DNA from 3 places in the Actinopolymorpha sp. B11F2 genome. Region 1 is predicted to be linked to each of the others. Evidence: riboswitches for the same ligand, from Rfam matches in the RefSeq annotation. Region 1 holds a riboswitch; each other region holds the start of a gene.
The links. Region 1 has a riboswitch for thiamine pyrophosphate ahead of thiM (hydroxyethylthiazole kinase). Riboswitches for the same ligand answer to the same signal wherever they lie in the genome.
Positions count from the first base shown of each region.

Region 2: another riboswitch for thiamine pyrophosphate. It lies ahead of ABN034_RS01765 (ECF transporter S component); the one in region 1 lies ahead of thiM (hydroxyethylthiazole kinase).
Region 3: another riboswitch for thiamine pyrophosphate. It lies ahead of thiE (thiamine phosphate synthase); the one in region 1 lies ahead of thiM (hydroxyethylthiazole kinase).

Region 1 is NZ_JBEFTX010000004.1:217,917-221,183, forward strand. Features, by position in the region: gene thiD (bifunctional hydroxymethylpyrimidine kinase/phosphomethylpyrimidine kinase) at 1-57, opposite strand, end outside; gene thiE (thiamine phosphate synthase) at 54-704, opposite strand; gene thiM (hydroxyethylthiazole kinase) at 717-1,529, opposite strand; TPP riboswitch at 1,520-1,618, opposite strand; gene ABN034_RS09895 (electron transfer flavoprotein subunit alpha/FixB family protein) at 1,666-2,637, opposite strand; gene ABN034_RS09900 (electron transfer flavoprotein subunit beta/FixA family protein) at 2,705-3,267, opposite strand, start outside.
Region 2 is NZ_JBEFTX010000001.1:382,211-385,477, forward strand. Features, by position in the region: gene ABN034_RS01755 (GH92 family glycosyl hydrolase) at 1-698, shown strand, start outside; gene ABN034_RS01760 (TIGR03085 family metal-binding protein) at 695-1,330, shown strand; TPP riboswitch at 1,425-1,543, shown strand; gene ABN034_RS01765 (ECF transporter S component) at 1,691-2,320, shown strand; gene ABN034_RS01770 (ABC transporter ATP-binding protein) at 2,317-3,267, shown strand, end outside.
Region 3 is NZ_JBEFTX010000006.1:332,068-335,334, reverse strand. Features, by position in the region: gene thiO (glycine oxidase ThiO) at 1-536, opposite strand, end outside; gene thiE (thiamine phosphate synthase) at 533-1,177, opposite strand; TPP riboswitch at 1,174-1,284, opposite strand; gene ABN034_RS14375 (IclR family transcriptional regulator) at 1,362-2,138, opposite strand; gene ABN034_RS14370 (NUDIX domain-containing protein) at 2,248-2,724, shown strand; gene ABN034_RS14365 (zinc-binding dehydrogenase) at 2,798-3,267, shown strand, end outside.

The DNA of each region.
Region 1 (3,267 bases):
GGGTGGCGTAGTCCCTGGCTGCTCCGGGTCGGGCGTTGTCCGCAACGCCGGTGTCATCGAACCTCCTTCACGGCAAGGCAGTTTCGCAGGGCTCGGGCCGCCGCGGCCGGGTCCGGCCTCCCGCAGATCGCGCTGACGACAGCGATGCCGTCCACCCCGGTCGCCCGGACAGCGGCAGCGTTGTCGGTGTCGATCCCGCCGATCGCGACGACCGGCAAGGATGCTCCGCGGACGACCTCTGCCAGCGTGTCGAGGCCCATCGGAGCAGCGGCGTCGCCCTTGGTACGTTGCGGAAGGACCGGTCCGGCACCGAGGTAGTCGACGGCGCCCGCCGCCAGCTCACGCACCGCGGCGAGCTGATCCGGCCGCTGGATCGACAAGCCCACAAAGGCGTCTGGACCAAGGAGCGCCCGCGCGACCTCGACCGGAAGGTCCTCCTGCCCGACATGGACTCCGTCAGCACCCGCCGCTGCCGCAACGTCCGCGCGATCGTTGACGATCAGCGGGACGCCCGTCTCAGAGAGGGTTTCGCGCAGGCGACGGGCTAGGGCCACGAGCGCGCGGGCGTTCGCGTGGGTGTCGCGCAGCTGGACAGCCGTCACGCCACCAGTCACCGCGGCCAGCACGGTGTCAACCACACCTTGCGTACCGCCACACAACCTCGTGTCGGTGACGAGATAGAGCGAGAGGTCCAGGTGGCGCAACGGGATCACCTGTCAACGCAGCCTTGCGCCGGTACGGATACGGTCGCCGTCGACGGTGGCCAACTCGTCGATCAAACCCACCGCGAACGAACCAGGCTTGTCTGCCCGCGCCACCGCGTCCTCGGCCGCCAGCGTCAGGAACACGGTAGCCGTCACGGTGGCGAGAAGAGGATCGTCGACGACTGCGAGAAACCCTGCCGCCAGCGCGCCGAGCACACAGCCGACGCCAGTGACCTTCGTCATCAGGGGATGGCCGTTCTCGACACGGACGGTCCGCTCGCCGTCGGTGATCAGGTCGACAGCCCCACTCACGGCGACCGTCGCGCCGAACCTGCCGGCGATCGCGGTGGCCGCCGCGGCCGCGTCGTCCGGTCCGGCACTCGCGTCGACCCCCCGACCGCCGAGCTCTCCGGTGAGTGCGAGGACCTCCGAGGCATTTCCACGTACGACCGCAGGGGGATACAGCTCCGTCAACTCCGCGGCCAGGGCCGCCCGCCAGGGCAACGCACCCGCGGCCACCGGGTCGAGTACCCAGCGACCGCCGGCGTCACCCACCGCGACCACGGCGGCCCGCATACCGTCGGCGGATGCCGCCGTGACGGTCCCGATGTTGACGAGGACTCCGCCGGCCGCTCGGGCGAGCACGTCGGCGTCCTCCACCGCGTCAGCCATCGCCGGTGCCGCCCCTGCGGCGAGCAGGGCGTTGGCGGTGAATCCGGCCACGACAACGTTGGTGAGACAGTGCACAAGTGGAGTCCGGACGCGCAACCGCTCGAGCGCGTCGGCCATGTCGTCAGCTTTCACAGCAGCATCGGCTGCGGGCATCGCGACGTCCCTTCGCCAGCATGATCTGGATCAGGTTCCACGGGTGTGTTCTCAGCCCGAACGATCTACGGGCACCCCGCGTCACTGCCTTCGACCGTACCCGCTCGGCGGCGGGTATGCGACCCAGGTGTGCCGGTCAGCTGCCCTTGCGTTCGGTGATCTCCTGCGTCGCCTGGGGCAGGACCGTGTGCAGGTCACCGACGACACCGAAGTCGGCCATCTCGAAGATCGGCGCCTCGGCGTCCTTGTTGACGGCCACGATCGTCCGCGAGGTCTGCATGCCCGCCCGGTGCTGGATGGCGCCGGAGATGCCGGCCGCGACGTACAGCTGCGGCGACACTGTCTTGCCGGTCTGCCCCACCTGGTAGGCGTGTGGGTACCAACCGGAGTCGACCGCGGCCCGCGACGCCCCGACAGCGGCACCGAGCGCGTCGGCGAGTGCCTCGACGACGGCGAAGTTCTCCGCCGACCCGACGCCACGGCCGCCGGACACGACGATGGCCGCCTCGGTGAGGTCGGGGCGGCCGGTCTGGGTGCGTGCCGTGCGTTCGACGACCCGGGCCGTCTTCGCCTGGTCCGACACGGCGACGTCCAGCTTCTCCTCCACCGGTTGCGCAGGAGCCTGCTCCGGGGTGGCGGCGTTGGGCTTGACCGTGATGATCGGCGTGCCGCGGGTGACCTTCGCCTCGACGGTGTAGTTGCCGGCGAACACCGACTGGGTGGTGACCGGCCCGCCGCCGTTCTCGCCGGCTACCACGTCGACCGCGTCGGTGAGTACGCCGGCGTCGAGCTTGATCGCGAGCCGTCCCGCGATCTCCTTGCCCTCGGCGCTGGAGGTCAGCAGGATCGCGGCGGGCGTCGCGCGCTCCGCCACCAGGGCGAGGGCCTCCGCCTTGGGTGCCACGAGGTAGTCGGTCAGCTCGGGGTCTTCTGCGAGGTAGACCTTCTGGGCGCCGAAGCTCGCCAGGGTGTCCTTTGCGCGTTCGTACCCGCTGCCGATGAACACCGCGGCGGGATCGCCGAGGCGGCGGGCGATCGTCAGCAGTTCGGTGGTCGTCTTGCGGACGGCGCCGTCACTGTGGTCGACGAGGACGAGGATCTCTGCCATGCCGGAAGCCTTCCCCTATCTCTTTCCGCGCGCGTGCTTCAGACGAATCTCTTTCCGCGCGTGTGCTTCAGACGAACTTCTGCTCGGCCAGGAAGCCGACGAGTGCCCGACCGCCGTCGCCGTCGTCGGTGACGACCGTGCCCTGCTGACGTGGTGGGCGTTGTGTGTACGACGCGACCGCCGTCCTCGCCGCGCCCAACCCGACCTCCCCGGGGTCGACGCCGACGTCGGAGAGACTCCAGGTCTGCACCGGCTTCTTCTTCGCCGCCATGATCCCCTTGAACGACGGGTAACGGGGTTCGTTGGCCTGGTCGGTGACGGAGACGACCGCCGGCAGGGACGCCTCGACGATCTCGGTGGCGGTCTCGCCGTCCCGGCGGATCCGTACGCCGCCCTCCCCCACCTCGACGCTCGCGGCGAAAGTCACCTGCGGCAGGTCGAGGCGCTCGGCGAGCATCGCGGGAACGACCGACATGCCGCCGTCGGTCGAGGCCATGCCGCACAGAACGAGGTCGACAGGACCCTCCTCGCCGATCTTCGCCAGCGCCTTCGCGAGCACCAGGGACGTGGCCACCGCGTCTGAACCGTGCACCGCGTCGTCGGCGACGTGGACGCCGGCGTCCACGCCCA
Region 2 (3,267 bases), on a different contig from region 1:
TCGGCTCGCCGCTCTTCACCAGGGCCACCATCCATCTCGAGAATGGCCGCCGCGTGGTCGTCAGTGCACCCGGCAACGGCCCGGACACTCCCTACGTACAGTCGTTGACCGTCAATGGTGAGGCGTACGACGCGACGACGCTCCCCCACGACCTGCTCGCCGAGGGAGCGGTGCTGGAGTTCGTGATGGGCCCACGACCGTCCACGTGGGGCACGGATCCGCGCAGCGCGCCGCCGTCACTGACGACGACCGGCGCCCTGCCGCAACCCCTCGTTGACATCACGACTGCTGGCGAGGTCACCGCCGGCCCGGGGATCGTGGCGGCGCGGTTGTTCGACGACACGGCGAGTGTCGATGTCGGGTTCGACCGACCCGACGCCTGGGTGCAATGCGAGGTTGACAGCGCGACACAGGTCGAGCTCTACACCCTCACCTCGGCATCCGTGGGACGTGATCCGAGCGCGTGGGTGGTCAAGGGCTCGCGAGACGGTGTGCGGTGGGACGTGCTCGACACGCGTACGGACGAGGAGTTCCGGTGGCGCTCGCAGACCCGGGTGTTCGCCCTCGCACGCCCGGCGGCCTGCACGCACTACCGGTTCGAGTTCACCGGCGGCGACGGCAAGCCGTTCGTCCTTGCCCAGATCGAGCTCCTCGCCGAGCCGGCCAGGAGCGGATCGAACACTAGGATCGAGGCATGAGCGACCACGCCCGGACCGAACGCCAGGCGCTGGCCGACCTCCTCTTCGAGGTCGGTCCCGACGCCCCCACGCTGTGCGGTAGCTGGACGAGCAGCGATCTCGTGGCGCATCTCGTCATCCGGGAGAGCGACGTCGTGGCCGCGGCCGGCATGGTGATCGGCCCGCTGGCCCAGCGTACGAAGACGACGATGGACGCACTGGTGCGGCGACTCGGCTACACCGAGGTCGTCGACCGGTTCCGGAAGGGCCCACCTCGCTGGTCACCGATGCGGATCCATGGCATCGACGAGGCGGCCAACACGATGGAGTTCTACGTCCACCACGAGGACGTGCGCCGGGCCAGGCCGGACTGGGAGCAGCGCGAGTTGCCGGCCGACCTGGAGGAGGCACTGTGGCGCCGGGTCACCGGGCCGGGCCGGTTCCTGTTCCGCCGCTGTGCCGTCGGTCTACTCGTGGTCCGTCCCAACGGCTCCACCGTCCGCGTCCGCAACGGGGAGCCCACCGCCGTGCTCGCGGGAAAGCCGAGCGAGATCGCGCTCTACATGTGGGGACGCAAGGATGTCGCCCGGGTCGAGACCAGCGGACCTGACGCCGCCGTCGAGGCTCTCGCCCAGGCTCCGCTCGGTTTCTAGCAACGTGTCCTGACTGGTCGCGGGCGTCGTGCTAGCCTCCGGGTCAGGTCGCCGCATCGACGCGTCGACCCAGTGATGTAACCAGCGACAAAGCAGCAGACGACAGGGGAGCGCGGAAGCGCTGAGAGTGCGGGGCCACGCAAACTGGCACACCCGCAGACCCTCGAACCTGATCTGGGTAATTCCAGCGCAGGAAGTCGGTCTGTCCGGCCACGGCAACGTGACGTACGCACCTGACTCGCACCCCACGAGCAGGTGCGTTGTTGCGCCCGAACGGATCCGGCAGGACGCGGTCGCCCGTCATCTGCGTGAGCAGGCTCTGCGTGGGCAGGGTTCTGCACGAGCAGGGAGGGCAACGCCATGTCCCATGACTCCACCGAGACGCCGACCGGTCGCCTCGACTCCCCACCCACCACCCGCCTTCGCTGGCGGACGGTCGACATCATCGTGGCGGCCGTGCTCGCGGCCGCGTTCGGTGTGGTGTTCGCCGGGTGGAACGCACTGTGGGCCGCGACCGCTCCGGCGTTCACCTGGTTTCCGCCCGCCCAGGCGGTGCTCTACGGCATGTGGCTCGTTCCCGGTGTGCTCGGCGGCCTGGTCATCCGCAAGCCCGGTGCGTCTGTGTTCACCGAACTCGTCGCCGCCACCGTCTCGGTGTTCTTCGGCGCGCCCGCCCCGCTGATGATCGTGGTGTACGGGCTGGTGCAAGGTCTGGGCGCGGAGCTGGGATTCGCGGCGCTGCGCTACCGGTCCTGGCGGCTGCCGGCCGCGTTGGTCGCAGGTCTGACGGCCGGACTGGTACCAGCCGTCCTCGACAACGTCCTCTACAACGCCGCGTGGGCAGCGGCGTGGATGCTCGCCTACGGCGTCCTGGTCGTGGCCAGCACCGTCGCCCTGGCCGGAGTGGGTAGCTATGTGCTCGTGCGCGCGCTGGCCAGCACCGGTGTCCTCGCACCGTTCGCCGCGGGGCGCGAGCAGTCCACGACATGACACCGGCGCACCCAGCGGCCCTGGGCGTCCGCGCCCGCGCCTGGGGCTACCGCCATGCCGGTCGGCAGGCGTGGGCCGTCCGCGGGCTCGACCTCACCGTCGAGCCCGGGGAACGGATCCTGCTCGCGGGCGCGTCCGGCGCGGGCAAGAGCACACTTCTCACGGCCCTTGCCGGCCTCCTCGACCCCGAACAGGCAGGCGAGGTCGAGGGCGCCCTCACCGTCGGCGGGGCTCCGCCGAGGGAGGTACGGGAGCGGGTCGGCATCGCGTTCCAGGATCCGGAGAGCCAGCTGGTCATGGCCCGGGCCGGCGACGACGTGGCGTTCGGGTTGGAGAACCGCGGAGTGCCGACACCCGCGATCTGGCCGCGGGTCGAGGAGGCGCTGAAACTCACCGGGTTCCCGTACGACCGGGACCAGCCCACCGGTCAGCTGTCCGGTGGCGAGAAACAGCGCCTGGTCCTCGCCGGCGTCATGGCGCTCGCTCCCGCCCTCCTGCTGCTCGACGAACCCACGGCGAACCTCGACCCGGACGGCGCCGCCCTCGTGCGTACGGCGGTCGAACGGGTCGTCGCGGCTCGCGGCAGCACCCTGATCGTCGTCGACCACCGGGTGGACGACTGGCTGCCGCTCGTCTCCCGGGTGGTGGTCCTGCGCGCCGGCGGCGGCGTCCTCGCCGACGGTGAACCGGCGCAGGTCTTCGCCACCCAGGGCGAGAGGCTGGCCGCCGCAGGGGTGTGGGTTCCAGGGCACCGGCCACCTCGGCGGCCCTCACCCGAACCCGCCACCGAACCGCTGCTGGCAGCGGAGGGGCTGACCCACACCTATCCCGCCGCCAGCCGGCCCGCGCTGGTCGACGCGAACGTACGGCTCCACGCCGGCGAGGCACTGGCGCTCACCGGTACCAACGGGTCCGGCAAGTCCACCCTCGCGATGCTGCTCGCCGGG
Region 3 (3,267 bases), on a different contig from region 1:
GAGGCGGAGGCGGTCGACGGCGTGGCTCGGCAGCGTTGGATGCGACGGTCCAGCAGCGCGAGCAGTGCCGCGGCGACCTTGCGCGGGTTCACGCTGTGGTCGTCGGGAAGCGAGGCTCCGCCACCGGCCCGGGCCGACAGCGTCGGCTCGCACTGCCGCAGCTCGCGCCGGCTCAGCTCCTCGAACGCGATGCCATGCTTGGCAAGCACGTCGAGTGTCCGGCGTACCACCTGTAGGTCATCGTGGTCCTGGCCGACCAGGAGTGTGCCGTGGCGGCGATAGTCGACATCGTGTCCCGACGTGGCCTCCAGCCAGGCGGCGTACTCCGGCCACAGCCGCGCGCTCTCCACGCCCAGGCGTAGGAGGTCCTCGTCACCGTGCCACGCCTCCCCGGCAGGGGACAGCATCCCGGCCGCGGCGTGCGTCGCACCGGATGCCGGCGCGGGGTCGAAGAGGCGCACGTCGTGACCGGCCCGCATCAGCTCGGCGGCGCAGGCGAGGCCGATGATCCCCCCGCCGATGACCGCGACCTTCATCGAGCGAGGGCGGTCGTGGCCTCCTCGTCTCCGGTACGCCATCGATGGGTACGAATGGCCGCAGCGATCTCGGCGGCTGCGGCTCCGGGGTCATCGGCCTGCGCGAGCGCGGCGATGACGGCGACGCCGTACGCACCGGCCCGCATCACCTCGGGTACCCGGTCGAGAGTGATGCCGGAGATCGCGATTGCGGGCAGGACCTTCGCCACGTCGGCAAGGGTGTGCAGCCCGATCGGGTCGGGAAGCCCCTGCTTGCTCGTGGTGAGGTAGATGGGGCCGACACCGACGTAGTCCGCGCCCTCGGCCTTCACCTGGCGCGCATGTTCGGCGTGGCGGCAGGTGCCGCCCACGAGGAATCCGGCGGGTGCGAGGCGGCGGGCGTGCCAGACCGGCAGGTCGTCGAGACCGACGTGCACACCGTCGGCTCCCGCGGCAAGCGCAACGTCAAGCCGGTCGTTGACGATCACCTTCGCCCGGTCGGCAACCCGGGCGACAACCTCGGCGGTCAGGTCCAGCAGCTCGCGGTCAGTGAGATTCTTCGCGCGAACCTGAATCGCATCGACACCGGCATCAACGACAGCTTCGATCGGCTGACCATTGAGGGTCGCAGAGTTGGTGATGCAGTGGAAACGGGGCAGCACGGGCGCTCCTCACTTCCTTCGCCGGAATTACCCGGATCAGGTTCAACGGTCGGAGCGGCGTCAGCTCCCTCTCAGCCCGCTGCCAGCGAGCACCCGCGTGGAGGTATGACCTTAGCAGGCCACGCGCGTCACCATTGTGCGAATGACACAACTCTTCACGACGGCGTTGGGGGCCTAACCTGACCTACCGGGTGACCGCGTGATCTATGGCTGTGGTGGCGAGTTTGCGGCTGATCGCGGAGGCGGCCGCGCGGACGGCGGGTGCGATGGTCGGTGTGGAAATGTGGTCCGTGCTGCCCGACAAGCTGAGTGCTGCGACGACCTGTTGGCGGTGCGTGATGCCGGCGGCGACCGAACGGGTGCCGATGGCGAACTCCTCGTTGTCGACGGCGAAAAGCTGCTTGCGGATGGTGGCGAGTTCGCGCCGCAACGCGGCCTCGCCCGTCAGCGAGTTCCGTGTGCGGCTGACCAAACCGTGCTCGCACATCACCTTCTCCAGCAGGTCTGGCACTGCGAAGGCGAGCAGCAGCTTGCCCGATCCTGTGCAGGTCAAGGGCTGCCGACCACCGACCCGGGTGTCGAGCCGGACGCTGCGACGTCCGGAGATCTTCTGCAGGTAGACAACGTCGGTGCCGTCGAGAATGGCGAGCTGCACGGTTGCATGGGTGATCTCGTACAGGTCCTGCATGTAGGGGAGGGCTGCGTCCCGGAGGCCGAGGCCTCGATGTTCGGCGCGTGACCCGAGTTCGAAGAGTCGAAGGCCGAGAGCGACTCCATCATCGATCGGCTGCAGCAGGCGTGTGGTGACCAGATCGGCGACGATGCGGTTCGCGGTCGCCTTCGGCAGCCTGGTGCGCTCGATGATGCGGGTGCGGGTAACCACCGGCCCGTCGGATCCGACGGTTTCCAGGATCGACAGTACCTTCTCCAGCATGGATCGCGGGCTCGCAGCGTGACTCATTCAATGAGCCTATGTCTTCCACGGAACGGCCGCTGAGCTTAGCGTTCGGCAGATAATCACGACGACCGACCTGCCGAGCGTCCGGACGATCTGCCAATCCTGGAACGAGATGTCGTCCGGATACTCCGTCCTCGACGCGGACGACAAGGTCCTGCTGCTGAAGACAACTGAATCCACCGACCCGATTGTCGGCACCGTCTGGGAACTTCCCGGCGGAGGCATCGAAGCGGGCGGGGGTTGGGCCGATGCCGCCGGTCGCGAGCTGCACGACGAGACCGGCCTCACCACCGACGCAACCCACCTGAGTGAGCCGGCCTGGCAGCGAACAGCCACCTACCGCTACCGCGGTCACCGACGCCTGCAGCACGAACGAGTAGTAATGGTTCGCCTTCCAGAACGCCAGCCCCAGGTCAGCGGACGCAATCGGACCGACGACGAGCGGAACGACTGCATCGGATCGCGGTGGTGGCCGATCGAGGAGATCGTCAACAGCTCGGAACGGTTCTATCCCGGCCGCCTGCCGAGTCTGCTGCCCCGGGTCCTCAGCGGCCAGCCCGTCACCGAGCCGTTCGAACGCTGGCCCTGAAGCCGCGCTGTCACGAACCGCGCCCCGATCCCTGTCGCATCTACATCCGAACCGCTTGTGAGAAAGGTCAGCCATGCGTTCTCTTGTCGTCGACCATTCCGTACCCGGACACATCCGCCTCGGCGAGGCACCGGAACCGGAGCCGGGCCCGGCTCAGGTTCTGATCGACGTGAAGACGGCGTCGCTCAACTGTGGTGAGCTGGCTTATGCGCGCGGCGCTGCCGAGGAGGGCACCGTGCTGGGCTGGGACACGGCCGGCGTCGTACGTCGTGGCGCTGGTGACGGCTCCGGGCCGGCCGTCGGCACGCGGGTGGTCGGCTTCGCTGGGTCGGGCGGCTGGGCGGAGCGACGGGCGCTGGACAGCGCCGATGTCGCGGTCGTTCCCGACGATGTGGAGCTCGGTGCTGCGGTGACCTTGCCGGTGGCGGGCGGTACGGCGCTGCGGGCCCTACGACGGCTCGGCTTCGTCGCGGGCGAGCGCGTCCTGGTGACCGGTGCGTCGGGGGGAGTCGGGCGGTTCGCCGTGCAGATCGCGGCGCTTGC